DNA from 2 places in the Sporosarcina sp. 179-K 3D1 HS genome. Region 2 is predicted to be linked to the other one. Evidence: a T-box and tRNA genes for the amino acid it is inferred to sense, from the RefSeq annotation. Region 2 holds a T-box; the other holds one or more tRNA genes.
What was found. The T-box of region 2 lies ahead of trpS (tryptophan--tRNA ligase). A T-box ahead of a tRNA ligase gene usually reads a tRNA of that ligase, here a tRNA-Trp.
Positions count from the first base shown of each region.

Region 1: it encodes a tRNA-Trp, which carries the amino acid that the T-box ahead of trpS (tryptophan--tRNA ligase) is inferred to sense. The anticodon was not compared.

Region 1 covers NZ_JBFEGI010000016.1:50,367-62,815, reverse strand. The annotation lists partial or broken rRNA gene AB1K83_RS16725 (23S ribosomal RNA) at 1-93, shown strand, start outside; rRNA gene rrf (5S ribosomal RNA) at 236-351, shown strand; tRNA gene AB1K83_RS16715 (tRNA-Asn) at 394-468, shown strand; tRNA gene AB1K83_RS16710 (tRNA-Ser) at 472-562, shown strand; tRNA gene AB1K83_RS16705 (tRNA-Glu) at 584-658, shown strand; tRNA gene AB1K83_RS16700 (tRNA-Val) at 705-780, shown strand; tRNA gene AB1K83_RS16695 (tRNA-Met) at 912-986, shown strand; tRNA gene AB1K83_RS16690 (tRNA-Asp) at 990-1,065, shown strand; tRNA gene AB1K83_RS16685 (tRNA-Phe) at 1,132-1,207, shown strand; tRNA gene AB1K83_RS16680 (tRNA-Thr) at 1,222-1,297, shown strand; tRNA gene AB1K83_RS16675 (tRNA-Tyr) at 1,305-1,389, shown strand; tRNA gene AB1K83_RS16670 (tRNA-Trp) at 1,396-1,469, shown strand; tRNA gene AB1K83_RS16665 (tRNA-His) at 1,500-1,575, shown strand; tRNA gene AB1K83_RS16660 (tRNA-His) at 1,606-1,681, shown strand; tRNA gene AB1K83_RS16655 (tRNA-Gln) at 1,690-1,761, shown strand; tRNA gene AB1K83_RS16650 (tRNA-Gly) at 1,767-1,841, shown strand; tRNA gene AB1K83_RS16645 (tRNA-Cys) at 1,852-1,925, shown strand; tRNA gene AB1K83_RS16640 (tRNA-Leu) at 1,951-2,031, shown strand; gene AB1K83_RS16635 (RNA polymerase sigma factor) at 2,353-2,877, shown strand; gene AB1K83_RS16630 (hypothetical protein) at 2,852-3,742, shown strand; gene AB1K83_RS16625 (hypothetical protein) at 3,951-4,466, opposite strand; gene AB1K83_RS16620 (B3/4 domain-containing protein) at 4,488-5,183, opposite strand; gene queG (tRNA epoxyqueuosine(34) reductase QueG) at 5,241-6,377, shown strand; gene trmL (tRNA (uridine(34)/cytosine(34)/5-carboxymethylaminomethyluridine(34)-2'-O)-methyltransferase TrmL) at 6,380-6,853, shown strand; gene AB1K83_RS16605 (hypothetical protein) at 7,159-7,458, shown strand; gene AB1K83_RS16600 (NCS2 family permease) at 7,509-8,810, opposite strand; gene AB1K83_RS16595 (methyl-accepting chemotaxis protein) at 9,000-9,935, shown strand; gene AB1K83_RS16590 (RluA family pseudouridine synthase) at 10,011-10,847, opposite strand; gene AB1K83_RS16585 (thioredoxin family protein) at 10,866-11,339, opposite strand; gene AB1K83_RS16580 (disulfide oxidoreductase) at 11,341-11,766, opposite strand; gene AB1K83_RS16575 (GNAT family N-acetyltransferase) at 11,892-12,449, shown strand, end outside.
Region 2 covers NZ_JBFEGI010000001.1:509,740-527,651, forward strand. The annotation lists gene AB1K83_RS02540 (ABC transporter ATP-binding protein) at 1-457, opposite strand, end outside; gene AB1K83_RS02545 (ABC transporter ATP-binding protein) at 457-1,521, opposite strand; gene opp3C (oligopeptide ABC transporter permease) at 1,535-2,554, opposite strand; gene opp3b (oligopeptide ABC transporter permease) at 2,554-3,483, opposite strand; gene AB1K83_RS02560 (peptide ABC transporter substrate-binding protein) at 3,630-5,345, opposite strand; gene AB1K83_RS02565 (DUF3899 domain-containing protein) at 5,586-5,930, shown strand; T-box leader at 5,986-6,201, shown strand; gene trpS (tryptophan--tRNA ligase) at 6,251-7,237, shown strand; gene fabF (beta-ketoacyl-ACP synthase II) at 7,864-9,105, opposite strand; gene AB1K83_RS02580 (beta-ketoacyl-ACP synthase III) at 9,179-10,111, opposite strand; gene AB1K83_RS02585 (DUF2929 family protein) at 10,299-10,481, shown strand; gene AB1K83_RS02590 (ATP-dependent Clp protease ATP-binding subunit) at 10,596-12,731, opposite strand; gene rraA (ribonuclease E activity regulator RraA) at 12,903-13,385, opposite strand; gene AB1K83_RS02600 (hypothetical protein) at 13,494-14,006, opposite strand; gene AB1K83_RS02605 (metal-sulfur cluster assembly factor) at 14,115-14,423, opposite strand; gene AB1K83_RS02610 (prolyl oligopeptidase family serine peptidase) at 14,469-15,242, opposite strand; gene AB1K83_RS02615 (Cof-type HAD-IIB family hydrolase) at 15,381-16,190, shown strand; gene AB1K83_RS02620 (DegV family protein) at 16,212-17,069, shown strand; gene AB1K83_RS02625 (FAD-dependent oxidoreductase) at 17,091-17,912, shown strand, end outside.

The DNA of each region.
Region 1 (12,449 bases), on a different contig from region 2:
GATCCCTCAAAGAAGATGAGGTGGATAGGTCCGGGGTGGAAGTGCGGCGACGCATGGAGCTGACGGATACTAATCGATCGAGGACTTAACCTCAAACAAAAAGGTTGCATGGCTTGTGGTAAGCAGACAATGTTGGTTTTATCCGGTTTTGAGCGAACAAAATGAATTAATTTTGAAAAACGCTTGAAATACTCATTAGACTATGGTATAATAAGTCTTGTCTTGTGGAAAATAGTCCAGTGTCGATGGCGAAGAGGTCACACCCGTTCCCATACCGAACACGGAAGTTAAGCTCTTCAGCGCCGATGGTAGTCGGGGGATTCCCCCTGTGAGAGTAGGACGTCGCTGGGCTGTCATTTCCAAATGACTACTGAGTATTAGTAATGTTATTATTCCGCAGTAGCTCAGTGGTAGAGCAATCGGCTGTTAACCGATCGGTCGTAGGTTCGAATCCTACCTGCGGAGCCAATTGGAGAGCTGTCCGAGTGGCCGAAGGAGCACGATTGGAAATCGTGTATACGCTAACCGCGTATCAAGGGTTCAAATCCCTTGCTCTCCGCCAGTTATTTTACTTATTGAATATGGCCCCTTGGTCAAGCGGTTAAGACACCGCCCTTTCACGGCGGTAACACGGGTTCGAATCCCGTAGGGGTCACCATTTATTTAAACTAGCAGTAATGCGAAGCTTATCGCAATTTTAACCCGGAGGATTAGCTCAGCTGGGAGAGCACCTGCCTTACAAGCAGGGGGTCGGCGGTTCGAGCCCGTCATCCTCCACCATTTCTTTAATAGTATTGTCGCGGGGTGGAGCAAATCGCATAACAACGAATGCGATTAACGCCGACAGCGAAGCGTAAGGCGTCCAGTATGCCGAATGCGTAGAAGTACTTTTGTCTTATGAATAATATTATCGCGGGGTGGAGCAGTGGTAGCTCGTCGGGCTCATAACCCGAAGGTCGCAGGTTCAAATCCTGCCCCCGCAACCAAACGGTCCCGTGGTGTAGCGGTTAACATGCCTGCCTGTCACGCAGGAGATCGCCGGTTCGATCCCGGTCGGGACCGCCATTTATTTTCATTACATAGATTTGAAAAGGAAAGATAACACCGATTCAAATCCAATAATTACAATGTGGCTCAGTAGCTCAGTCGGTAGAGCAAAGGACTGAAAATCCTTGTGTCGGCGGTTCGATTCCGTCCTGAGCCACCATATATTTTCACCGTGCCGGTGTAGCTCAATTGGTAGAGCAACTGACTTGTAATCAGTAGGTTGAGGGTTCAAGTCCTTTCGCCGGCACCATCTTTCTGGTGGGGTAGCGAAGTGGCTAAACGCGGCGGACTGTAAATCCGCTCCCTCCGGGTTCGGCGGTTCGAATCCGTCCCCCACCACCATTATACAGGGGCATAGTTTAACGGTAGAATAGAGGTCTCCAAAACCTTTGGTGTGGGTTCGATTCCTACTGCCCCTGCCAATATTCTAGCTATTTCTAGCCTACTTGATGGCGGTTGTGGCGAAGTGGTTAACGCATCGGATTGTGGTTCCGACATTCGAGGGTTCGATTCCCTTCAGCCGCCCCATTCATGTTGCGAGATAATTATACTATAGTGGCGATTGTGGCGAAGTGGTTAACGCATCGGATTGTGGTTCCGACATTCGAGGGTTCGATTCCCTTCAGTCGCCCCATTATTTTTTGGGGTATAGCCAAGCGGTAAGGCAACGGACTTTGACTCCGTCATTCGTTGGTTCGAATCCAGCTACCCCAGTAGTTGCGGAAGTAGTTCAGTGGTAGAATACGACCTTGCCAAGGTCGGGGTCGCGGGTTCGAATCCCGTCTTCCGCTCCACTTTTTCTACGGCGGCATAGCCAAGCGGTAAGGCACGGGTCTGCAACACCCTTACCACCGGTTCGATTCCGGTTGCCGCCTCCAGTTTTGCTTCGTAACTTAATATTATGCCCGAGTGGTGGAATGGCAGACACGTCGCACTCAAAATGCGATGCCGCGAGGCGTGCCGGTTCAAGTCCGGCCTCGGGTATCCACGAAAAAAGGTACAACTTCGGTTGTATCTTTTTTTATTGGTTCAACTGGCAGCTCGAAAGCTCGTCAATCCCTGCAAGCGCCCATAACTTTGCGTGAGCGCTCATAACTTCGCACAGGCGCTTATAACTTCCCGTGGGCGCTCATAACTTCGGAAACTTCCTTCATCTGCTCTTAACCCCCTTTCCCCTTACAGCCATGTTACATGGCCATAAACAGTGTTTAATTCCATCCACTTATCCTCTCTTCATAAAAAGATTAAAATCTTGTAAGATTTGGTTACCTGAAACGTCTACTATATAAAGGGAGGGGAGAAAATGTGATACCACATTCGATTGAGGACTGGTTTTATAAATATGAAAAAGATGTAACCAGTTTTTTGATTTACTATACTGGGACGCTGGATGTGGAGGATCTTGTCCAAGACACCTTTCTGATTGCCTTGAAGAGCATATCTGCCTTTAAAGGAGAGTCCCATCCGAAGACATGGTTAATTACCATTGCGCGCAATCAGGTACTTGATACGTATCGTAGACGAAAGCTTTGGTCGCGCCTGACCCATTTGCTTCATTTGAAAGAGGAGCCCTCGGATGAAGTGGCGGCTTGGCTGGTCCGCAATCAAGAAGCGGATGCACTGTATCAGGCTATCCGGCAGCTTTCTCGAAAGAATCGGGAAGTGGTCATTCTCCGGGGAATTTTAGAAATGTCCTCCAAAGAGGTGTCTGCCATCGTGAATCTTACGGAAAATGCAGTAAATGTCATGTTTCATCGTGCGTTGAAGAAATTAAGACAATTACTGGAAGAGGAGGAGTCGGCCCATGGAAAAAACGAACGAATTACATGAGCAACTAAACAGCCTTCCCACTTATTCGCTGCCGGATAAAAAAAAGGAAGCCATTTTGCAGAATTTAGCCGAACCGCAAAAGAAACAACAACAAAACATGCGAGTAACTCGTCTTTTCCCGTCCATTACGCTTATGGTGGTCCTATTCGTCCTTTTCTTGTTTCTGAATGAAAGTCGGACTCACTGGAATGTAGGGCAGAACCAAATGGCAGACCGAGGAGAGTTATTTTCAGCCTCGCCTTATCAGGAGTTGATCGGCGTGGAAGGGAAAATTGGAATATTAGGTCCGCGCCATTTTGTAGCCGAGGATCCGAGGAGAGTCGCTAAGTTGATGTTATTTTTCTGGGGCACGCCTCAGGAAATGGTCTCTCAACCATATAAGGTGGAAGCGATCCATGCCAATGGAGAAGAGATCACTTTATCCGAGGGGGTCCTCAGCAGTCCGTTATACGAAGAAGATGCTCATGTGTTAACGAAGTTCACTCCATTTCCCATTGAAGGAGAATGGCAATTGTCTTTCTATATTGGCGAGAAGGTATTTGAAGAGTTTACAATCGAAGTACTGCCGCCCTTTCCTAAAACGGAATCGTATACATTACTGAATTCTCCCAAAGAAATAAATCCAGGGGAAGAAACAGAATTGTATATCGAAAAATATGGCAATGGGAAACGAGAAATCACGGTTGAGTTGAGGACATCCTCGGGTAAATTAGTTTCCACTCAAACGTTTCAGCGGGATGCAGACGCACTCCATGCCCCGACTTCGAAGAAATTGCTTATCTATCAAGGAGTCATGAACTTTCCAAAAAAGGGGAAGTGGATTCTCGTGATTGACGGAGAGAAAACGAAACCGTTTAAAAATTGAAGACGCCCCTTCCGCGATGGGTAGGGGCGTCCTCCATAGGGTGGGACCGATACGAAGTTAAGTGGCAGGAAACGGTTGCGTTGCCTGTAGTCGGTTATCGGGAAGTGGTCACAATGTAAAGGGTAACAGATGATTGGTTGGTCTCCATTAAATTGGACTATAGATCCCGTACCCTATGCCTTGAAAAGGACTCTCACCTTTTCAAGGCTCAAAAATAGTCGGTGTTGTCAAATTCCAGTTCAATCGCGTAGTTTTTCGCATTTATGCGGTTCGATACTTGATGGGCATCTTTTTCCGCTTGCAATGCTTTCAGACGATATGCTTCCGGGTCGAACAGAGCGACACGATAGAAGGTCGTGTTTTCACCATAGCCGAACTGGATTGCTTCCTTTTCGGAAGAAGCCAGTTCCTTATAAAAGTTGGCTTTTGCTCGAAGTTGGGTTGCCAGTTCGATCGCCTCGACAATCGCAAGCTGTTGGCCATCGAATTCAATTGTATGGTCGATATTGGCACGGTACATGAGGCGATCGAGCACTCGGCTATCGGTACGCACTTTTTCCAGCTCCGCTTCTACAACTGGCAAGGTACGTGGCCCTGTTTCAGGTGTCTTCCCTTTCTCCACCGTTGTGAAAGCAACGCGCCTCATTTCCGCTTCCAACTCATGAATCTTCTTTTTTATTATGCTCTTTAATTTGACGGCTTCTGCCAAAGTAATTTTACTCACTGGATTTCCCCCTATACACCTTCATTTGTCAATTGTAACGGATGGAGCGTCGGAATGTATAACATACGACTGGGAGTCACCACCGCTGATGCTGGTGAACATATTAGCGCAGGAGGTGGTCAGTTCAAGTGCCTCTTCTGCATCCATTGAAGGACGAATGAAGAACACTTGAAGGGCAGCGGTTGTTTCTTGGGTCACGGATGTCCGGATTGAATCGACAAACGGGCTTCCGAACGGACTATAATCATCTTTCAGCAATACAATCCCGGATAAGGAGTTGAAGCGGCCATTCAACCCTTCATAACCCTCATCTTCCGCTCCAACCGTGGCATGGATATTTCCGACTGTCTTATCAAAGTCGTAGATGCCTACCGGAATTTCATATTGCAGGGAGAAGAAGTTATTCAAATCGACTGCGCTGTGGAACGGCTGGATATAATTCTGTTTCTTGATCCGCCGCATCAGTGCTTCGACAGAGGGACGATACCGGTTCGGATCCGCCCCGAAGGTTTTCCAGACGTTGCGCCACTCTTGGATTCCCGAATACTCGGAAAACGCTTTGTCCTCTAATTCAAAGAAAAGCTGCTCTTGAAAAAGTTGTAATCTACCTTTTAGCATTTGAGGCGATTCTGCCACCGTAATTTTGGTATAATAATTAATGCCCAATTTCAAATCGGGCATGTCGGTCAGTAATTTTTGATCCAATTTAATTATCAATGACATCACCCTTTACCTAGTTTACCAATAATCTTAGCATAAAGGAGGCGATTTAGGGTGAACGCTGTTCAACTGCAACAAGCAATCCGGACTTACGCGGCTTCCATCGGCATTGACAAAATCGGTTTTACGACCGCAGCCCCGTTCCGGGAATTAAAAAACCGGTTGAAACGGCAACAGGAATTAGGCTATCAGTCGGGATTCGAGGAAAAAGACTTGGACAAGCGGACGGAACCGGCGTTGCTCCTAGATGAGGCGGAGAGCATCATATCCATTGCCATCGCGTATCCTTCCAAAATGCAGGATTCACCGAGAGGGAAAAAAGGGGAGCGACGGGGGCTCTTTTGCCGTGCGTCTTGGGGGATGGATTACCATACAGTACTCCGGGAGAAACTTCAGCTTTTGGAGCAATTTATAAAGGAATATGTGCCTGCAGCCCAGTTGCGTTCCATGGTCGATACGGGCGAACTCGTCGATCGGGCGGTGGCAGAACGCGCGGGTATCGGCTGGTCCGGGAAAAATTGCTCCATTATTACGCCGGAATTCGGTTCCTATGTGTATCTAGGAGAAATGATTACGAACATCCCATTTGAGCCTGACACGCCGATGGAAGAGGAGTGCGGCGACTGCACCCTTTGCCTGGATGCCTGCCCTACAGGAGCCTTAATACAAGGGGGCCAATTGAATGCGCAACGCTGTATCGCATTTTTGACGCAAACGAAAACACCGATTCCCGAGGAATTCCGGCGAGAAATCGGCAACCGTTTGTACGGATGTGATACATGCCAAACTGTCTGCCCGAAGAATAAACGGAAATACAACCTGCATCAACCAGCTTTTCAACCCGATCCGGAACTGGCAAAGCCATTGCTGCAACCGTTGCTGAAACTATCGAACCGGGAATTCAAGGAGCGCTTCGGCCATGTCTCCGGCTCATGGCGCGGGAAAAACCCGATTCAGCGGAATGCTATCATCGCTTTGGCGCACTTTAAAGAAGAAGCGGCTGTACCGGATTTGATCGGCATCTTACTAGAGGATCCGCGCCCTGTCATCCGAGGAACAGCCGCATGGGCGCTCGGAGAAATCGGTTCGGCGATGGGCTATGGCGCAATAGAAAAAGCATTACAAACAGAAGAAGATGAGTCTGTCCGAAAGGAATTGGAGGCAGCCATTGAGACCTTAGAGGAAGTGTAGAGATGACTATCCATGTTGCATTATTTGAACCACTGATTCCGGCTAATACAGGGAACATTGCCCGTACTTGCGCGGGAACGGGGGCGAAACTCCATTTGATCAAACCGCTCGGCTTTTCGACAGACGACAAAATGCTGAAACGGGCGGGGCTTGATTATTGGGAATTTGTCGATATCACCTATCATGATGGGATTGATGAATTATTTGCATCTTTCCCGGATGCCGAGTTTTACTTCATTACGAAGTTTGGAATGGAACCTTATAGCTCTTTCAATTTTTCGGATGAATCCAAGGACATTTTCTTCGTTTTCGGAAAGGAGACGACCGGACTCCCCGATGAGATCATCGAGAGCCGCCCGGAGCAATGTTTGCGAATTCCGATGAATGGGAATATCCGCTCGTTGAATTTATCAAACACAGCTTCCATTCTGATTTACGAGGCGTTACGGCAGCGAGGTTTTCCGGAATTGACATAAAAAAACGGGACAGCCTAATGGCTCGTCCCGTTTTCTGCAATCATTATTTTTTAACTTTGCCCGGCTTGTCTTCATACCCGCCAGTGAAAATAGCTGACAGGAATGAGAAGCAAACGGCTATGATTAGAATAAGTGTCATTGTGTGTGCCTCCCGTTAAGTCAATTGTTCTGTAAGTATTATACCCCAAATTATATGGAATTGGTATAGCGGGGCGATAAATTTGTGACAAAGAGGGGAAGATATGAAACTTTTGACGTTTTGATGCGTAGAAAAGATAATGCAATTGATTGTGGAGGGACTGCATATGAACTATTCAACTGGCTTGAAATGGATTACAGGTATTGCGGAGGCATTCTTGGCCATCCCAATTATCGGAGGCGCGATTGTTATCGGGACAGGCTATAATGCTTTGTTTATCATGTTTATTCTGCATGCGATTACACTGTTGCTGTCCATTCGTGAGGGACAGGGGAAAGCTGCTTCGATTTTAGGATTATTCACCAGTGTCGCTAGCGTCATCCCGGTGATTGGCTGGTTTTTGCATTTGATCACAGCAGGGGCTTTATTCGTTTCCGCTATCATGTCAACCCGTAATCGTATTTGATAGGAATATTAAAACTGCCCTTCCGCAATAGAAAGCGGAAGGGCAGTTTTTCAATGTGGCAAAAAGAGCAATTGATAGGTGAACAGGACAGCGAAAATATACAGTAGGAGCGGAACTTGCTTGCCCCTACCTTTAACCACCTTCAGTAAAGGATAAGTGATGAAGCCAAGGGCGATCCCTGTCGCGATGCTGGACGTCAACGGCATGGTTAAAATGACAAGAAATGCCGGAAACGCTTCATCGAATGAATCCCAATCGATTTGCTTCACTGCCCCGATCATCAAACTTCCGACGATAATGAGTGCCGGCGCCGTGATGGCTGAAACGCCGGAGAGCGCCGAGACGACCGGGCTGAAAAAGGCTGCTCCGATAAAGAGAACTGCTACGGTTAGCGTTGTAAGCCCCGTACGCCCTCCGACAGCGACGCCGGAAGAAGACTCTATATAAGCGGACGTCGGACTTGTTCCAAACATGGAACCGACAGTAGCGGCAACGGAATCGGCCAATAGCGCATGGCGTGCCCGTGGGAGCGATTTCCCTTTCATGAGCCCGGCTTGTTTGGCAACGCCGATCATCGTACCCGTCGTATCAAATAAGGTAACAATCAAAAAAGCGAATACGACACCGTACAGTCCGTGCGAAACGACATCCCCGGCCGCTTGGACCGGATTCCAGACCAAGAGGCCTTCAGGCAAGTGAGGGAGCTTCCAAGGCGCGCCCTCGAAATGGAGTTGTTTCGTAGCAAAAGCCACGATGCCGGTAGCGATCATCCCGATGAAAATGGATCCGTAGACGTTCAACGTCATGAGAATGATGGTGACGAGCAATCCGAAAAGTGTCAGTAACACGGGAGGCGATGTCAAGTCACCGAGCCTCACCAAAGTGGCCTCATGCGGAGCGACAAGTCCGGACAATCGCAGTCCTAAGAATGCGATGAATAACCCGATTCCTGCAGTGATGCCATGCTTCAAATTTTCCGGTATGGATTCAATCAGCTTCTCACGGAACGGAGTCATGGATAGGATAATGAATAACAAACCCGCTATAAATACAGCGGAAAAAGCAGTCAAGTAATCAAGTTGGCCATCCGATGCAATGACAACTGATGTAAAATATGCGTTCAATCCCATACCAGGTGCAATGGCGATCGGATAATTGGCGAATAAGGCCATCCATAATGTCCCGATGACAGTGGCAATGATGGTAGCCAGAAAAACTTGATCGAAAGGCACTCCGGCATCCGCCAAAATGATCGGGTTGACAATGACGATATACACCATCGTTAAAAAAGTCGTCATTCCCGCCAGAATCTCTGTTTTGGCATTCGTACCGGCTTTATTTAAATGAAACAAAAGGGTATCCTCCTTAAACACGAACTTTATTGAACACATTTTAAATAATATTCGTTTTTAATGAGAAATGCAATCATTACTTTCATATAATTTTATAGTAAAAATATATAAGACTTTCGAATTGGGTTATTTTTCATAAGGAGTATAAATTGTGGTATGATGAAAAAAAGCCAACAGGGGGAATGGGAATTGTTTAGAAGCAGAAAGAATGTCGGCCAAGACGAAAGTTTAAAGCAAGAACTTGAGCAACTTAAGATGGCTTATTCCGAGAGAGAAGCAGAAGATCTAGGACGTCTGACTGAAATTAAGAATGAATTGGCTGCTGCAGTCGACCAACATGAGAAAGTGAATGCCCAGCACAACATTTTAGAACAGGCAGTGGGGCAAATAGAGAAGAAATTTACGAATGTTGGAGAATTAAGTGAACAATCATCTGAAAAATCGCTAGAGTTGAACGACCGTGGAAATTCCCTCAAGGAGAAATCCTATGTAATGGTTGCCGAAGCTACGGAAGGGACGAAAGAAGTCCATGCGACAGCAGATGTGATCAAAGAATTGGGGAATCAGATACAAGCATCCGAGACGAATATGGAAAATCTTAGCGAGCGCTCAGTTGAAATCCAATCAATTGTCGGAGTGATTGAAGACATTGCGGCCCAGACCAACCTGTTGGCCTTGAACGCATCCATCGAAGCAGCCCGGGCAGGGGAATATGGAAAAGGGTTTGCGGTCGTCGCCCAAGAAGTGAGGAAACTTGCGGAAAGCACATCCGATAGTACTGCCAACATCCAAACATTGACAACATCCTTGCGCAACGAAATTGAACAAGCTTTGGAGGCTACCCGGAAAAGTGCAGAACTTGTGGAAAAAGGAGTCGCCGTCAGTTTGGCAACAGCCTCCAAAATTGAGACAATCCTCAGCACGATTGAAGAAAGTCAAGGGGATATCGGCTCCATTCAGGAAATGATCGAAGACCAAAAACAGCTCTCCGAAAAAGTGAAACAGGAACTCCTGGGAGCCAATGAATTATTTGCACAGGCGCATGAATTGATCATGCAGCATATTGAGGACGCAAAAGAAGTGGATGAGCGTTTGGAAAGCGGCATCCGCCAATTGAAACGTTGAATACTTAACGAAAAAGCATGGGCTCCCATCAATTGGGGCCCATGCTTTTTCTGTTGTGTTCACAACTACTCATATTCAGTCCAACTCCACCGTCGTTAATTCGCCGGTAAAAGGATGGACAAAAGATAGCTTCGTTGCCGTGAGTCGATAATTCCCATCCGGCGTTTCACTACCGTCATACAATGTGTCCCCTTTGACCGGATGCCCGATATGGGACAGATGGACACGGATTTGATGGGTTCTTCCCGTTTCCAGTTCCGCTTCGACGAAAGTGGAATCGGCGGTGCGCCGAATGACACGGAAATGGGTCGTGGCGGATTGGCCGGACGGGGACACCCGGCGCTTCGATGGATGATGGCGATCCCGTCCGATCGGGTAATGGATGGATCCTCTCGGCCTTCTCATCTCACCATCTACCTCTGCTACATACATACGTGTGATCTGGCCTTGCTCCAGCAAGCGATCAAACAGCGCCTTGGCGATCGGATGCTTGGCAACGAGAATGAGCCCAGACGTCCCTTTGTCGAGCCGATGAACATGCTCTGCGTAATCGCCTCCTTGCTCACGAACATAAGCGATCACTTGATTCATGAAAGTGCCCTTCTCCCCGGGCGTTGCCGGGTGGGTTGCGATGCCTGCGGGCTTTACGGCAGCGAGGATGTGTTCATCTTCATAGATGACGTCCAAATGGTCCGCATGGTCTGACTCATATGTGGACGGCGCATGGGGAAACTCGAACGTCAGCCGGGTTCCGGTCGGCAGAGGGGAGCGCCAATCAAGCGGCTCCCCCTCGACATCCTTCACGCCTTTTTCCATCCGCAACTCATGTACCGTCTTTTTCCCGGCCTGCCAGCGTTCCCGCAATAATTGCTCCACCGTCATATCATTTTCTTTCGTTGTGTAATGAAAAATGGACACTCCATTAACTCCTTATTTACCTTCAAATTCGTTGAAGAACATTCGGATGTTCTCATCGGGTTGTGCACCGCTCATCCGGCCGACCTCTTTCCCGTCACGGAAATGGACGAGTGTCGGCCAGCTTTCGATGCCATATCTTTCTTTGGCAGCGTCATAAAACTCCAGCATATTGTATTGATAGACATGTACATCCATCTCATCCGCGATCGGCATCATTCTCGGTGTCATTTCCATGCAGTATTGGCATTCCGGGCTAAAGAAATAGGCAGTCACGGGTTCACCGGAATCCACTTTTTCAAAAAGATCTTCCGGCATGATGATATTTTTGTAATTCTCATTGCCAATCAAGGCGATCGTCGATTTATCCAACTGATCCGTGCCATATGGATTGTCTTTCAACTTCACTTCGTTCGACTTGTTTGAAAGAACAACGATGAGTATAAAGATGGCAATGACGACGCCACCAATCAATAGTAATTTTTTCACTTCACTTGGACTCCTTCTGCCATTTCAAGAGGAAAAGGCTGGTAATTAAAATAATGAGAAATGCGATCAGTGCCAGGAATGGGATGGTAATAAAGCCGAAGTAGTTAATATATTGACCAGTACACGGTACATTCCCACATGTCGGGGCGCTATCCCGCAAGAAGGTCAATTTCTGGATACCGTAGTGATACAAAGAAATACTTCCGCCAACCAATGCAAAGACGGCGGTAGTCAACGCAATCCGCGCATTTTTCTGATAGAGCGCGATGCCGGCGATCAAAACGATCGGATACATGAGAATCCGTTGATACCAGCATAGTTCACAAGGTTCATACCCACGAACTTCAGAGAAGTATAATGAGCCGAGGGTTGCCGTCAAGGCGGTTATACAAATTAATATCAGGCCATTTTCCAGCCGTTTCTGCATAGGTTCCACTCCAATTCTAAGATTACATTTAAATTATATGTCGTGCATGGAGACAAGTAAAATATTATTAACCGCCCGTCCTGTACTATATAATGAAATGAGAACAGATAAAAGAGGTGATCCAGATGAGTGAGGAATTCGATTTATCATCATTTGAAGTCAGCATGGTCATCCGCCAAATGGAAGCGGATGATATTGAAAAGATATTGGCGATGCAGGAAGAATGCTTCCCAGGGATGGACCCGTGGGAAGAGGGTCATTTGAAGAGCCATTTGGCGATGTTTCCGGAAGGGCAGTTCGTCGCGGAACTCGACGGGGAAATCATCGGTTCCTGCTCCAGTTTGATCATCAACTTCGACGAGTATGACGACCGTCATACGTGGGATGATGTGACGGACGAGGGATACATTACAAACCATAATCCGGACGGCTACAATCTGTATGGCATCGAAGTGATGGTCCACCCAGCCTACCGTCGGATGAAAGTGGGTCAACGGTTGTACGAGGCGAGGAAAGAACTCGCGCGTCAGCTGAATCTCAAATCTATCATTATCGGCGGCCGGATACCGAACTACCACAAATATGCTGCTGAGATGTCGCCACGCGAATATGTGGATGCGGTCTCCCGCCATAAGATATACGACCCTGTCCTGACGTTCCAATTGATGAACGATTTCACGCTC
Region 2 (17,912 bases):
AAAATTCATGCGGATACCGATTGGCATGCTCCCGATTCAAGCCTACCGTTTCTAACAGTTCATACACCCGCTGCGTCCGTTCTTTTGAACTTTTGGCCAAGCCGTGGATATCCAGTCCTTCCGCGATGATATCAAGCACTTTCATTCTCGGATTCAGTGAAGCGTACGGGTCTTGGAAAATCATCTGCATTTTCCGGTTGAAAGTTTTCAATTCCTTTTTCGACTTTTTGGCATGGACATTTACGCCATCATAGATGACTTCCCCTCCAGTCGCTTCGTACAGGCGGATGATGGTACGGCCAGTCGTTGATTTTCCACAACCCGATTCACCCACTAAGCCGAGTGTCTCTCCCCGATAAATATCAAAGGAAATATCATCCACTGCACGCACTTCATTTTTTTTGCCTTCATTAAAGTACTGTTTTAAATGCTTGATTTCCAGTAATTTTTCGGTCATCATCTTGCACCTCCTGCTTTCCCTTCATAATATCGACTGCCCGGAAATACTTTCATCCGTTCCACAATGGGAGCTGGAGGTTCTACAGGTGGCGCATCGGGATGAAGCAGCCAAGTGGCAGCATAATGGGTGTCACTCACTTTAAAGAGCGGCGGCCTCTTCTCCAGATCGATTTTCAACGCATACTCGCTTCGAAGGGCAAAGGCATCCCCCCTTGGCGGGTCCAATAAATCCGGAGGCGAGCCGGGGATGGCATATAATTGTTCCTCGTCCGTATCCAAGGACGGCATCGAACTGAGCAAGCCCCATGTGTACGGATGTTGCGGATTATAGAAAATTTCATCGACCGTTCCGACTTCCACAATCTGCCCTCCATACATAACAGCGACGCGGTCCGCCACATTGGCGACCACCCCAAGGTCATGTGTGATGAAAATGATCGCTGTCTCAATCTGTTTCTGTAACTTTTTCATGAGTTCTAAAATTTGCGCTTGAATGGTGACGTCCAACGCAGTTGTCGGTTCATCCGCAATGAGGAGTTTCGGATTGCAAGCCAGCGCAACCGCAATAACAATCCGTTGGCGCTGCCCACCAGAAAATTGGTGAGGGTATTGCTTCATCCTCATCTCCGGTTGAGGCATACCGACAAGTCCAAGCAATTCAATCGACTTTTGCCAAGCTTCTTTTTTGCTAAGCTTTTGGTGCTTCAATAAGGGCTCCATAATTTGCTTGCCAATGGTCATCGTCGGATTGAGCGAGGTCATCGGGTCCTGAAAGATCATCGAGATATCCTTCCCGCGCACTTTCTGCATCTCCTTCTCGGAAATAGACAGCAAGTCCCTTCCACCGAATAGGATCTCTCCATTTTTATACTCTGTACTGGAATTCGGCAGAAGCCGCATGATCGCTTTGCTCGTCACGGATTTACCCGAACCGGATTCTCCCACGATGGCAAGCGTCTCTCCTTTGAACACTTCGAAATCGACACCCCGGATCGCTTTCACTTCACCCGCAAATGTATGGAAGGAAAGCTCCAAGTTCCGCACCTCTACTATTTTCTCCATTTCGCTTTCCCCCTTAGTCTTTCATTTTCGGATCAAGTGCATCCCGCAATCCGTCTCCGATCAAGTTGAAGGCGATCATGAGGACACTTAGCACAATAGCCGGAAAGAACAGCATATGCGGCTGGTATTCCAAAAATCTATATCCATCATTGATCAATGTGCCAAGGGATGCTTTCGGTGCCTGAAGTCCAAGTCCGATGAAGCTTAGGAATGCTTCGAAGAAAATCGCCGTCGGAATGGTGAACATCATATTGATGACGACAATCGCCATGATATTTGGCAATAAATGCCTCTTGATGATCCGTCCATCACTAGCACCTAGCGTTTTTGCCGCTAAGACAAATTCCTGGTTCTTAAATTTCAACACTTGCCCACGGACAATCCTTGACATGCCAATCCATCCGGTTATGGAAATCGCAATGATGATCGACCAAATTCCGGGCTCCATGACCATAATCATTAAAATGACAATAACGAGAGTCGGGATCCCAATCAATATTTCTACAATCCGCTGCATGATATCATCGACACGGCCTCCATAATAACCGGAAATGCCGCCATAGATGACACCGATCAACATATCAATCACTGCCGCAACAAAAGCGATATATAGTGAGATTTGCGTCCCTTTCCATAATCGACTGAACAGATCACGGCCCAAGCTGTCCGTTCCGAACCAGTAATACTCCTCGACTTTTTTTACTTCATATAAATTAACAGTTTTAGAACCGAGCTTTCCTTCACCATTAAAGATACCGAGATCCTCCAGACCTGGAATCTTCGGAGGCAGGTTGGCATGGGTGACCCGTACATTTTCAGGGTCATGCTCCACCATATAAGGCCCGGCAAACGCCATGATGATGAGGAATAACAAAACAAACGCGCTAACAATAGCAGCTTTGTTTTTGCGGATCCGCAACCAGGCGTCTTGCCAAAAACTGAGACTCGGCTTGGAAATTTTCTCTGCTTGTGCGCTATCCACCACAACTTGTTCAAATGCATCTTTCGGCAAGCCTTCCATATGATGCGTCATTACTTAGCACCTCCCGACAACCGGATACGCGGATCAATAATTCCATACAAAATATCCACGATCAGGATGATAACTATCAGGAACACCGAGAAGAAAAGTGTCGTCCCCATAATGACAGCATAATCATTCGAACTGATCGATTTGACGAATTGCTCCCCGATTCCCGGAATGGCGAAAATCTGTTCTACGACGAGAGAACCTGTCAATAAGCTGGCGGCCACTGGGCCTAGCACGGTGATGAGTGGGATGAGTGCATTGCGGAACGCATGCTTGAATGCGATTTCATACCAACTCGCCCCTTTTGCTTTCGCCAACAAGATATAGTCCGAACTCAACACTTCAATCATTTCCGTTCGGATGAATCGGGCCGCCATCGCAATCGGTGTCATCGCCAGCGCAAGAGATGGCAGCACACTCGATTTCCACCCTTTCCAAAGACCGACATCAAACCATTGCCAATGAACGGCAAACGCATATTGCAATAAGGCGGCGAAAACGAAAGACGGAATGGATACTCCTAGAATCGCTATCACCGTACTTCCGTAATCCCATATCGTATTTTGTTTCAAAGCCGCAATCATCCCGAGGATAATTCCGACCAATGTACCGAAAATAAGCGCTTGCGAACCAAGTATCATGGAATACTTCAACTTCTTAATAATCAATGCCATAACATCGGCATTTTTATATTGGAATGAAACCCCAAAATCCCCTTTTGCCAAATTCCCCATATACCTGACATATTGCACGGGCAACGGATCATTCAATCCATATTTTTCATAGACGACTGCCCTTTGTTCGGCTGATAGTTTTTCAGCGGAAGCTAATGGGGAACCGGGCAGCATTTTCATTAATATGAAAGTGAAAGTCGCAATCAAGAAGAGAGAAAGGAACATATACACGACACGTTTCGCAATATATTTCGCCATCTTTGCACCCCCTGTATGTATAATTTATAAATAGACCAATCAAACAGTTAGGAAAATTTAAAATACGCTCTCTTAGTGAAAAAGAGAGTACATGGTCTATAACTACCATATACTCTCTTTTTATGAGATTTTAACTGCGATGTTAATTATTCTTTCCCTGCGATATACATCCATTTGAAGGAGTAGTCCCCACCGAATGGGTGTGTAGCAAGCCCTTTGACGTATGGTTTCATGAGAGCCATCCGTCCGCGTTGATACGTCGGGGCAATCGCGGCATCGTCTTCAAGAAGAATTTTTTCCGCTTCCGCGAATGCTTCGTACCGTGCAACCGGGTCATCCGCAAGCTCAATTTTTGTCGACTCAATCAATTTGTCGAACTCTGGATTCGAATAGCCCATCAGGTTTTGAGGACTGTCTGTCGTGAATAGTTCCAAATAAGAAATCGGGTCCTGGAAGTCCGCTCCCCAGCCCGCGCTTTGGATTTCATAATCACTGGAATTATCCAACTCAAGACGTACTGCAAATGGAACTTCTTTCAATTTGATAGTGAGACCTGAAAGATTCCGTTCCAATTCGGACTTGAACCACTCTTGTTGTTTCTTCGCGTTTTCCGTATCGCCACCCAGTATTTCAAGTGTCACTTTATCCGTACCCAGCTCTTCTAAGCCTTTTTTCCAATACTCCTGAGCTTCTTCCACATTGTATACCGTAAATTCATCACTATATTCCCGGAAGTCTTTTCCATCTTCATCGTATGTGAATTCAGCAGGTACTAGGAAGTTGGCCGCTCTGGAACCGTTTGCAAGTACAGCTTCCGCCAATTCATCTTTATTAAAAGCACGTGCAATCGCTTTACGGATATTTTCATTAGCGAGCGGTGTTGCTTTTCCGTTGCGCTCTTGGTTCATCTTGAAATAGAATAGCGCTGTTTCCAACTCGTTGACCACTTCTGGATCATCTGCATATTGCATGGCATATTCAGCAGACAAAATAGCGCGGTCGATCTGGCCTTGCTCATATAGTTTGACTGCCGTAGCCGTTTCTTTTACTACATCAACTGTGATCTCTTCCAGTTTCACAGTGTCTTTATCCCAATACGTTTCGTTCTTCACGTATTTCCAGTTGCCCGTTCCATCCCAATCCGCCAATTTGAACGGACCGTTATAAATCATGGCATCTGAAGTGGAAGCATATTTATCTCCTTGTTCTTTGACGAACTCTTCATTCAACGGATAGAAAGTCGGGAACGCCATGAGAGATAGGAAATAAGGGATCGGATTTTCCAATTCAATAACGAGTGTCTTTTCGTCTTCAGCACGAATTCCCAACTCCGTAATTTCGGCTTCCCCTTTACCAATTTCAGTCGCATTCTTCACCATGCCTTCCATCAAATACGGACCGTATGGTGAAGCGGTGTCCGGATCGATCGCCCGCTGCCAGGAGTAAACGAAATCATGGGCAGTGACAGGCGTTCCGTTCGACCATTCAGCGTCACGGATTTTAAATGTATACGTTTTTCCATCATCACTAATTTCAGGTTCACCTTCTGCCATTGCCGGAATCGGCATACTCTCTTGGTCCAGACGGTACAAACCTTCCATGACGTTGTTCAATACAACGAAGCTGACGGCATCTTCTGAAATGGAATGATCCACTGAAGGGATTTCATCAACTTCGATCAGGTGCAATACTTGTTCAGCATCCGGCTGTGCCGTTTCTTCCGTTTTCGCATCCTCATTATCCTGTCCATTGTCTGCCGGTGCAGATGTGTCATCCTTCGTGTCCTTGGCACCGCCACAGGCAGCGAGGAATGCGCTTACAATTAGCAATAGACTTAGTAGCCACACTAAACGACTCTTCAAACAAATGACCTCCTCTTTTTTTGTTGTTTTCCGAAAAAGGTACAAGTCCATTATACAATTTTTCTTACAGTTGTATAGACTGATTTCTAACACATTTTATTTTTTTGAAATAATAAATCCTTCAAAAACTGATTACACCAATGTTTAGAAGCAATAATTTTAATATATTTTAAGAAGAGGAAATACATTTTGATTTCATTGCATTAAAGCGTTAAAATGAGGTGGTAAGGAGGAGATGTTATGAGAAAAGCCTTAAGGAACTTTATCCTAGGTCAAGTAATTATACTGATTCTTATGTTTATTACTAATAATGATTTCTCATTGCTCGCCTATGTAAATATGTCATTTTTTGTCGGCGGAATCATGTTGTTTATCGGGCTTGTTTCCTACGTTTTTTCGTCAGGATTCTTTGATATTTTTATTACCACTTCCAGAAAGATCTTCACGCCGAGTCACCGGTTGGATGATGTCGAATCGATGCGAGCACCATCTCAGCTATTTACCGGTTCTGTCACTCCGTTGGTTGGCGGAGGTGCAATGATTTTAGTGGTGATGGGCATCGGTCTTCTCTTGTATTACGTTTAAAGGGCACTATTTGCATTCTTCCTTACCCCGTATTATAATTTGATAAACATGATGAAGAACGGCTTTGAAGGAAAAAAGTAATTCAGTATCAAGCTTTGCAGAGAGCCTGTGGCTGGTGGGAACAGGCAAGCTGATCTGGGTGAATGGGATCCTGAGCCTGACAAGTGAACGCCACGGCCAGTAGCTCGTCACGTTTTCCACGTTACGGAATTGGAGTGGCCTTCGGGCAATTCGGGTGGTACCACGGTTGAACACATCAATCGTCCCTAGTAAGGGGATGATTGATGTGTTTTTTTGATTTTAATTAGGAGGAGATTGAATTGACGACCATTTTTTCAGGCGTACAGCCTACAGGTATTATCACATTGGGGAATTACATCGGGGCGTTTCGGCAATTTGTCGAAGTCCAGCATGAGGCAGACTGCATTTTTTCGATTGTCGACCAGCATGCCATCACGGTCCAACAAGATCCGGATGACTTGAAAAAGGCGATCCGTTCCCTGGCGGCGACCTATATTGCCAGTGGAATCGATCCGGAGAAATCCGTTTTATTTATTCAGTCGGAAGTTCCGGCTCATGCACAAGCGGGATGGATCATGCAGTGCGTTTCCTATATAGGAGAATTGGAGCGCATGACGCAGTTCAAAGATAAATCAGAAGGACAGGAAGGCGTGTCCGCAGCCCTTTTGACCTATCCTCCTTTAATGGCGGCGGATATCCTCTTGTATAACACAGATATCGTCCCTGTCGGGGATGACCAAAAACAACATTTGGAACTGACCCGCGATTTGGCGGAACGGTTTAATAGACGCTACGGAGATGTCCTGACAATTCCTGAAGTCCGTATTCCGAAAAACGGAGCCCGCATTAAATCCCTGCAGGATCCGTTGAAAAAAATGAGCAAGTCCGACCCGAATAAAAGAGGGACGCTTTATTTATTGGACACGGCAAAAGAAATCGAGAAGAAGATCAAAAGTGCCGTGACCGATTCGGAAGGAGTCGTCCGATTCGATGTAGCGGAAAAACCGGGTGTGTCGAATTTATTGACCATTGAATCCGCATTAAGCGATGTAGCGATCGAAGACCTTGTCGGCAAATATGAAGGGTTAGGCTATGGAGCATTCAAAACCGGTGTGGCGGAAGCAGTGATCGAGCACCTTGCGCCGATCCAGGAAAAGTATTATGAGTTGCTGGATTCTACCATCTTGGACGAAATTTTGGACCAAGGTGCGGAAAAAGCGAATGCTATCGCTTCGGCCACTCTTCAGAAGATGGAGGCCGCGATGGGGCTCGGACGGAAACGGTGATTGTTAAGATGAGAACAGCCGCCGCAATAAGAAAGAGGGAAAAATCGGCCGTCCGGATAATGTATCGAAAAATCTGGTTCCATTCATAACCGAGCGAGCGATAATTGAAGTAGAAGATCATGTGAGACAACGAGATCACTACGAGCCCGTAGCTGATCAGAAAGAGAAATAGTCGTGTCATCCGGCATCGTCCTTTGGATTTTCTACGAGTATATGTAAACGCCCCCCTCGTTTAGACGAGAGGGGCGTTTGTTGTGGGGTGTAAGTTGACCGGGAAACTGTCAGGGGCCGGTGGAACTGTCATGGCAAATGGGGCAACTGTAAGGACAATCCACGGAACTGTCATGGCGCGGCGAGAAACTGTCATGGCAATTCAACAAACTGTAAGGGCAATCCCCAGAACTGTCAGGGCCCGGTGGAACTGTCATGGCTATTCGCCAAACTGTAAGGGCTAATCCTCGAACTGTAAGGGCGCGCCGGAAAACTGTCATGGCTCAGGCAAACTCTCAGGACAATTCCCGAAACTGTAAGGACTCCCGAAAAAACTGTCGGGGCAATCCCGCATACTCTCAGAGCTATCCTCGATATAAAAAAACGCCCCACCTCAGTGGAGCGTTCCTATACAATCAATCTTCAATTTTCTTGAACACAAGCGAAGCATTATGACCGCCGAAGCCGAGCGAGTTGCTCATCGCGTATTGGATGTCAGCCTTGCGGGCACCTTCTGTTACGTAATCCAGATCACATTCTGGATCCGGATTTGCATAATTCATCGTTGGCGGCAGGATTCCTTCGTGGAGCGCCTTGACGGTGAAGATTGCCTCGAGTCCACCGGCAGCACCAAGTAGGTGACCTGTCATGGATTTGGTCGAGCTCATTGCCAGTTTATAGGCATGATCGCCAAAGACTGATTTCGCTGCAATTGTCTCATACAAATCGTTGTATGGCGTGCTCGTGCCATGCGCGTTAATATAATCGATTTGATCCGGAGTGATGCCGCCTTTCGCAATCGCTTCGCGCATTGCTCGTGCGCCGCCTTCCCCTTCTGGAGCGGGCGCTGTAATATGGTGAGCATCCCCCGTCGCTCCATAGCCGATCACTTCCGCATACATTTTGGCTCCACGTGCTTTTGCATGCTCGTATTCTTCGAGAATCAGGATACCGGCCCCTTCCCCCATGACGAAGCCGTCACGCTCCGCATCAAATGGACGGGAAGCCGTCGCCGGGTCGGGATTCAATGAAAGTGCGGTACTAGAGCAGAAACCGGCAACCGCCATCGTCGTAATTGGCGCTTCCGTTCCACCCGTGACCATGACATCAGCGTCGCCACGACGAATCACTTCGAACGCATCCCCAATCGAGTTCGTTCCAGAAGCACAAGCTGTCACGGAACATGAGTTGATGCCTCTTGCACCTAAATGGATGGATACTTGGCCAGACGCCATGTCCGGAATCATCATCGGGACAAAAAACGGACTGACCCGACGGTACCCTTTTTCTAAAAATGTCTTAAATTGCTGCTCATGTGTTTCCATTCCGCCTATTCCCGAACCGATCCACACCCCTGTGCGCAGTCCGAGCTCTTCATCTAGTTCAAGATTGGCGTCTTTCATGGCCATAACAGAGGCAGCGAGCGCAAAATGCGTGAAACGGTCCATCTTACGCGCATCTTTGCGTGGAATGTACTCTTCGATATCGAAATCTTTTACTTCCGCCGCCACTTTCACCGGAAATTGTTCACGGTCCAGCCGAGTAAGCATACCGATTCCCGATTTTCCTTCTAATACCGAGCGCCAAGAATCTTCTGCCGTATTTCCAACGGGAGATACTGCTCCAATTCCTGTAACCACGACACGACGTTTTTCCATATTCTCAAACTTCCCTTCCCTAATTAAGTAATACCGCGACACCTAGCACTTATTCTATCATGAAAAGAAGGAATCATCTTCCCCACTTAATGCAAAGTCCGCCCCATGTGAGACCACCGCCAAAACCAACGAGAACAATGACATCATCGTCTTTCACTTTTCCATCCGCCACGTCATCCACAAGAGAAATCGGGATGGATGCCGCCGAAGTATTGCCGTATTTGTGGATCGTCTTCGACATTTTTTCAGGCGGAAGGCCCAACCGCTCCCGGGACGCTTCCATGATGCGCATATTCGCTTGATGGGGAATCAAATAATCTACATCTTCCTTCGTCAATCCAGCTTTTTCAATAACACTTTCAGCCGACTCACCCATTTGTCTCACCGCAAATTTAAACACTTCCCGGCCATTCATTTGGATATAGCGATCTTGGAATAAATGCTTCCCGCCGCTGCCATCCGCTCCGAGTTCAAATGAAAGGATTCCGCGCCCTTCACTCACTTTGCCGATGACTGCCGCCCCGGCACCGTCTCCGAAGAGCACCGCAGTTCCACGATCTTCCCAGTCCATGATTTTAGATAATTTTTCGACGCCAACGACGAGCACGTATCGATAAGCGCCCGACTCGACAAACTGTTTCGCAGTCACGACACCATACATAAAGCCGGCGCAAGCCGCGGATACATCCATAGCCGCTGCATGTTTCGCGCCTAACCGATCTTGGATCATAGCAGATACTGACGGAAACGGTAAATCCGGCGTAACGGTCGCCACCAAGATCAACCCGATGTCTTCCGGTTGGATTCCCGCATCTTCAATAGCATTCACCGCTGCTTGATACGCCAAATCCGATGAATCAGTATTCTCATCTGCAATATGCCGTTGTTCGATTCCCGTCCGCGTGCGGATCCATTCATCCGTAGTATCCATGCGCTTTTCCAAATCTGCATTCGTCACCACTTGAGGCGGAACACATTTACCGATTCCAATGAAACCAGCGTTCATTTTTTATCCCCCGTTCTTATCACCTAATATTAGTACCTAGTATTAATCATAAAAGAAATGATTGTATATTTCAACCCACTGACACGCTTTCGCCAAAATTTAATCGCTATTTCATTCGATAAATGTTTCTCCACCGTCATGGCTATGCTATGATAAACAGGAATCCGTTTATGTAGAGGTGAAAACGATGAAAATTGTAATGACATTCCTTTGGTCATTTCTATTAGTAACCATGTTGAACTATGTTACCGGCTCGATCGCGGCCGTACCGTTCGATCTAGTACCGGGCATCGTCATATCAGTCATCCTAGCGGTCGTCGTCCTCGTTATTTCCAGCCTATGCCCGGACGAACCAGTTGCGGATCATTGATTGACCCAACCAGCCATTCCTATTGAGGAATGGTTTTTTTGTTGGAATCTCATGGGATAACAGGTACAAAAAAAAAGCGCCCAGAGCGAAATCACTCTGAGCGACTTTATTCATTTATCCCTTATTTAGATTCAATTTTCCATCCACCATCGACAATGCGAGCACTTCGCCTGGGCGAATTTCACCACTAATCAACTCTTTCGCAACGACCGTTTCCACATGCCGTTGGATGAAACGTTTCAGCGGCCTTGCCCCGAAGTCAGCGTCCGTTCCTTCCCGGACGATCCAATCGACAACGTGATCATCATATGTTAATACCACTTCTTGCTCCTCAAGCCGCTTCACCAGATCTTCAAGCATTTTTTGGGCGATCAAGCGGAATGCGTCCGCTTTCAGCGAATGGAAAATGATTATATCGTCCATCCGGTTTAATAACTCCGGCTTGAAATGGCGCCTTAACTCCGCCATAACCAAATCTTCGGCTGCATGGCCTTCCGTGTCGTCCAGCTCGTTCAGCAAATAGGCCGATCCAATGTTCGACGTCATGATAACAACCGTATTCGTAAAATTGACCAATCGACCTTGGCTATCGGTGATCCGGCCGTCATCCAAGATTTGAAGCAGAATGTTCGAAACGTCGGGATGCGCCTTTTCAATTTCATCGAGCAGCACGACGGAGTATGGATTGCGCCGGACCGATTCCGTCAGCTGGCCGCCCTCTTCATAGCCGATGTATCCTGGAGGTGCTCCAACCAAACGTGAGACGCTGTGCTTCTCCATATATTCGGACATGTCGATCCGGATGAAATGATCCTCCGAGTCAAATAACGTCGCGGCTAATGTTTTCGCCAATTCCGTCTTCCCGACACCCGTCGGTCCAAGGAACAGGAAGGAACCGATCGGCTTGTTCGGATCTTTGATACCGGCACGCGCCCGCCATACCGCTTCAGTGACAAGCTGGACAGCATCGTCTTGGTCGATGACCCGTTCTTCCAATGTTTCGCGAAGGCGCAATAATTTCTCCCGTTCCCCTTCGACCAACTTGGTCACGGGGATTCCCGTCCAGCGCGCTACAATCGTTGCAATCTCTTCTTCTGTCACTTCTTCCCGCAACAAGCGGTTTTCTTGGCTCTCCAAAAGCGGCTGTTCCAATTTCTGCAATTCTTGCTCCAACGCCGGAATTTTACCGTATTGAAGCTCTGCCGCCCGGTTCAAATCAAACCGGTTCTGAGCATCCTCCAAGTCGCGTCGGTAGCGGTCGAGCTCTTCCCGCTTTTCCTGGATTCCGCGCAAAGCTTCCTTCTCTTGATCCCATTGCTCCCGCATTCCAGCGGATGACTCTTTTAATTCCTGCAGCTCTTCCCGCAAGGCATCCAAGCGCGTCCGGCTCACTGCGTCCTTCTCTTTCATGAGCGCCTGCTCCTCGATCTCCAACTGCATGATCCGCCTTGTCACCGCATCCAGCTCACTCGGCATCGAATCGATTTCTGTCCGGATCATTGCGCTTGCTTCATCGATCAAGTCGATCGCCTTATCCGGCAAAAAGCGCTCCGTCAAATACCGATCGGACAAAGCGGCTGCCGCCACGATAGCCCGGTCATGGATCCGTACCCCATGGTGAAGCTCGAAACGCTCTTTCAACCCGCGCAAGATCGACACTGTGTCCTCAACAGACGGTTCTCGCACCATCACTTGCTGGAATCGCCGTTCCAAAGCCGGATCCTTCTCGATATACATCCGGTATTCATCCAGCGTCGTCGCTCCGATACAGTACAATTCACCCCGCGCGAGCATCGGCTTCAACATATTGCCCGCATCCATCGCGCCTTCCGTTTTCCCGGCACCGACAATCGTATGGATTTCATCAATGAACAGAATGATTTCCCCATTACTGTCCTTCACTTGCTTTAATACACCTTTAAGCCGTTCCTCAAATTCCCCCCGGTATTTTGCACCGGCAATCAAGGCACTCATATCGAGCTCGAAAATATGCCGATCCTTCAACCCTTCCGGCACATCCCCTTTGACGATCCGCTGCGCGAGTCCTTCGACAATTGCCGTCTTCCCGACGCCCGGCTCCCCGATAAGGACGGGGTTGTTTTTCGTCTTTCTCGATAAAATACGGATAACATTCCGAATTTCTTCATCCCGGCCAATGACCGGATCCATTTTCCCTTTTTTCACTTCTTCCACAAGGTTACGCCCGAATTGTTCGAGCGGTGTGCGCTGGTCTTCCTGTTGTGCATCCATTCTCATAGACATTCACCTCTATATTTTGACTTTGACTATCTTTGATTAATTAAAATTATAATCCCAATTTCCCCCAAAGTAAAGAGATTCGCTTCCATTCTTCTACCCTTTCTATGCAATGAAAAACAAAAAATCCTTCGGGAGCTTGTGCCTTCCCAAAGGATGTCCAGTTTATCCGATCAATTTCCGAGCAGCGACAATAATGCCATCTTCATCCGCATATACAAAATGGCCAGGTTCCCACTCGATATCGCCGAAGCGTAATATAACGTTGCGTTCGCCCTTCCCTTGCTTGATGCTTTTCATCGGGTTGCTGCCGATCGCCAGCACACCGATCTCCTGTTGCCCCAGATCACCTGTGTCGCGGGCACATCCGTTAATGATGACGCCCGCCAATTTCCGTGTTTGTGCAATGTCGCCAAGCATATCGCCCATCAACGCGCAACGTTTGGACCCGCCACCATCGACAACGAGGACGCTGCCTTCAGGGATCGTTTGCAACGCTTCTTTCACCAGTACATTGTCTTCGAAGACCCGAACTGTCTCGATCGGACCGGAAAACCGCTTATGTTTCCCATAAGAATTGAACTCCATCATGCAAACTTTCACTTCATTTGCAAATTCATCACATAAATCCGCCGTTTTAAACGTCATATTAACGACTCCCTCCACTTGATAACTACTTCCACTTGCTACCATTCGACATGATGCGATATTTTCCTTCCTTTTTATGATAGAAAACGAGGAACACCGGCAACTCCTTCAATTATATAATTGAGGGAACTCCCGGTGTTTCAATATATAATATAGGTTCATTCCATCACTGTAGCTGCCATTCCCATAATCGACCGGGATGAGGGAAATGAACGCAAACCAGATCGAAAAATAGGAATAGAGAAACAGATAGGGCCGGTCTTTCATAATGCCTTGGGAAATCAAGTAATTCAACAGCAACACAGAACCGATATTGAATAGGATACCGCCTGCATGCACCATGAAATGGGTGAACCGATTGTTCCAACGCAAACGGGAATACCGAACATTCGAATCGAGGAAATAAATCCGATGAACCGTGATGGCCCCAATACAAAACAATACTTTTCCCCTTCCTAACGCAAACCGTGACCAACCACCAAACAGAGCGGCCATAAACGAATGACCTAGCGAGTGGATGAACGACACAAGTGGCAGTAGAATGAAGAGGGATAAGGCGAACCGTGCGAAATCGGAAAGACCAAAGATACCCGCATCTCTCCTTTCAAAGGGTAGTCCCATCTTCCCTTCATACCCTCTTTCCCTGCTGATAAAACGTTTAAACCAAGCCTTTCAGGCAATAAAAAAACCGCCATCAAGAGTTTCTTGACGGCGATTTCATTTCCTCTATTATCGAACCCCGAGTGCCATTTTTGCGTAACGTGACATCATATCACGCGACCACGGCGGATTCCACACAATGTTGACATCCACGTCTTTCACTTCAGGCAGTTCCATCAGTTCCTGTTTCATATTGGCCACAATTTGTGGTCCCATTGGACAGCCCATTGAGGTAAGTGTCATCGTAACGATGGCTTTGCCATCTTCGTCCAGCTCCGCATCATAGACAAGTCCTAAATTGACAATATCAACACCCAGTTCCGGGTCGATCACATTCTCCAACGCACCCATCATGCTGTCTTTCATGTCCTGATCCATTTTCATGCCCCTTCCCAATCCGTTGATACCCTCATCATACCAGACTCAAGGCCGTTCCTTCAAATGGTAGGCCATCCACTCCGCCGCCCGGAGCATCCCAGGTCTTGACACGGCATGCCCCGCCATTTCGTCCGACATGAATTCAAAATGACCGGGTTGATCCGCATAATCCTCTTTGACCGCATTGAAAAAATTGAAAGTCGGCTCGTATGGAACGACCGTGTCATTTCTGCCATGCCAGAAAAAGACTGGGCGTTTCGCCAAGGATGCTCGATGTTTGGTCAAGTCAAACCGGGCCAGCGTATCGAGCAAATTCCGTCTCTCATCATCGGTGATCGGCAATTTGAAGCCGCCCCGTTCAAACTGGGCCATCTGCGCTTTCGCCAGTTGGACGAAGTTCGGGGCCCCCATCATGACTGCGGCGGCGTCGATCCACTCATAGACCGTCAAGCAGCCCAATGTCGTAATGCCTCCCATTGACGTGCCCCCCAAACCGATTTTGTCAGCAGACAGTCCTCGCGCCGCAAGTTCCTCCTTCAAGACGCCCACTTCCTCAAGCGACGTCAACACGATTTCCCAAAAGCGCAAGCTCAGTTGTACTTCATCCAGATCCTCTTCCCGACTACCATGGAGATGTGCATCCGGCATGAGAACGCGAAGCCCCTTTTTCGCCATTTGATATGCGTAATGCAAATTATGTTCCTTGGCGCTTGTGAAGCCATGAAGGAAGATCATGACCGGCATATCAGGTGTTTCGAATTCCTCTTCCACAATATGCAATAGGGGAATGTTCCCCCACTTTTCATCGGTTACAATCAAGCCAACATCCCCTTCCCATCCTTTTGATTGAGCGTACCAAAGTTTTTCTAATAAAACAAAAAGAAAAGAGCAGCATCGGATTTTTTTGACTTAGCTTAGGGGTAAACGATAGACTAAATAGATAAAGGAGGGGTTTTTTTGAAACCGCATTTGATCGTCCTCGACTTGGATGGAACACTTCTTACAGATGAAAAAACCATCCCCGTAAAAACAGCCCACACATTAAAGAAAGCTGAAGAGAAAGGCCATCAGATCATGATTGCCACTGGCCGTCCGTATCGTGCAAGTGAAGTCTATTATCATCAACTTGGTTTGCAAACGCCGATTGTCAATTTCAACGGGGCGTATGTCCATCGCCCCGGGGACTTGTCTTGGCGCCCCATTCATGAAACGATTTCGCTTCCAGTCGTCAATGATGTGGTCGATGCCATGCAGGATTTTTCGTTCCATAATATCGTGGCGGAAGTGATGGATGATGTGTACATGCAGCGCCATGATGAAAAGCTGCTCGATATTTTTGGTTTTGGCGATCCCCTTATCAAAGCAGGCGACATCCGAAAGTATTTGCGCGTTGACCCGACGAGTTTGCTCATTCATGCAGATTCGAAGGACGTCGACCCGATTCGCAGACATCTCTCCGAAGTGCATGCGGAAGTCATCGACCATCGCCGCTGGGGCGCTCCTTGGGATGTAATTGAAATCGTACGACAAGGGTTGAATAAAGCGGTCGGCATCTCGCACGTAGCGAAGTGGATGGACATCCCGCAAGAACGGATCATCGCATTCGGCGATGAAGATAATGATCTTGAGATGATCGATTATGCTGGGGTCGGCGTCGCCATGGGCAATGCAATTGACCGCTTAAAAACAATTGCCGATGAGGTGACGTTGACGAATAATGAAGACGGCATTGCCCACTTTTTACAGGAACGGCTAAAATTAGAGTAAGAAAAATCGGGAGGAATACGAATGAGAATTTTTGCGGACAGCGCCTGTGATTTGCCAAAAACGTTTTTCGAGGAAAATGATGTTACTTTAATCCCGTTGCGAGTCCTTGTCAATGGACAGGAATACGATGATATTGTTTCCGTTGATTCCAAAGAGATCTATAAAGCAATTCGCGAAGGTCAACATCCGAAGACCTCTCAAGCATCTCCAGAGCTGCTGCTCGAAACGTGGAAAGAGCTGGCAGCGACAGGCGAAGACGGCCTCTACATCGCCTTCTCCTCCGAATTATCCGGAACCTACGACACCGCTATCATGATGAAGGATCAAGTGAAGGCGACCAACCCGAATATGAACCTCGTGATCATTGACTCCAAATGTGCCTCTCTCGGCTATGGGCTTCTCGTAAAAGAGGCAGTCCGCCTGCGGGAATCCGGGGATGATGTCCGGACGATCGAACGGAAAATCCGGTTCATGGCAAATCATATGGAACATCTCTTTACGGTCGAGGACTTGGATTATTTGGCGAAAGGCGGCCGAGTTTCAAAGGCAAGCGCGTTCATTGGAGGTTTATTGAACATCAAGCCGCTCTTGCACGTCGAAGGGGGCAAGCTCGTCCCGATCGAAAAGCATCGCGGACGAAAGAAAGTGCTTCGTCGAATGGTCGATTTAATAGCCGAGCGGGGCAGCAGGCTGGATCAACAGGTCATCGCGATCAGCCATGGCGATGATGAAAACATGGCCAACGAAGTAAAAGCGACGATCGAGGAAAGATTCCACCCGAAATCGATTGAGATCCATATGATCGGTTCCGCTATCGGCGCCCATGCTGGCCCGGGAACCATTTCTGTGTTTTTCTTGAGTAAACTGCCGGATAATTGATGGCAAAGGAGGGCTCGATGAATGAAGATTGTCATTGTAGGAGGCGTCGCAGGTGGCTCGACGGTCGCTTCCCAAATTAGGCGGGCAGTGCCGGAATCCGAAATCACCCTATTCGGACGGGACCCGTTTTTCGGGTATGGGACATGCGGGATGCCTTATGTCATCGGTGGTTTGATTGAGGATAAATCAAAAGTAGCCGGACCCTCCCCCGAAAAATTTGCCGAGAAGCGGGACATCATAGTGCGCTTGGAGCACGATGTCCTGTCCATCGACCGGAAAGCGAAAATCGTCTTCGTCCGCAATATGAAGACGGGGGTCACATTCCATGAACCGTATGATAAGCTCGTCCTGTCTCCGGGCGGCTATCCGAAAGTTCCCAAGCTGGAAGGGCTCGGTGATCTTCCTTTATTCACATTGAAAAGCTATGAGCAAATGGAAGAGATTTTAGATTTCATCTCGCGTGAAAAACCGACGTCTTGTGCGGTCATCGGGGGCGGGTTCATCGGCATTGAATTGGCGGAGAACTTTGTCCACCGGGGCATTGAGACTGCTGTCATTTTGCGGGGCGATCGGGTGATGACTGTATTGGACCCCGAGCTCTCGGATCTGCTCGGAACAGAGATGAAGGAAAATGGGGTCACCCTCTTTCCCGAAGATGAGATTGAACGGGTGGAAGGGAAACGGCTGATCATGAAAAGCGGAGCTGCCTTGGAAGTCGATTTCATTGCTGCAACGATCGGCATTGAACTTGATACGAAGTTAGCGAATGACGCCGGGTTGGAAATCGGGCCGACCAAGGCCGTTTCCACAAACCGCTATAGGCAGACCGATGACCCGGATATT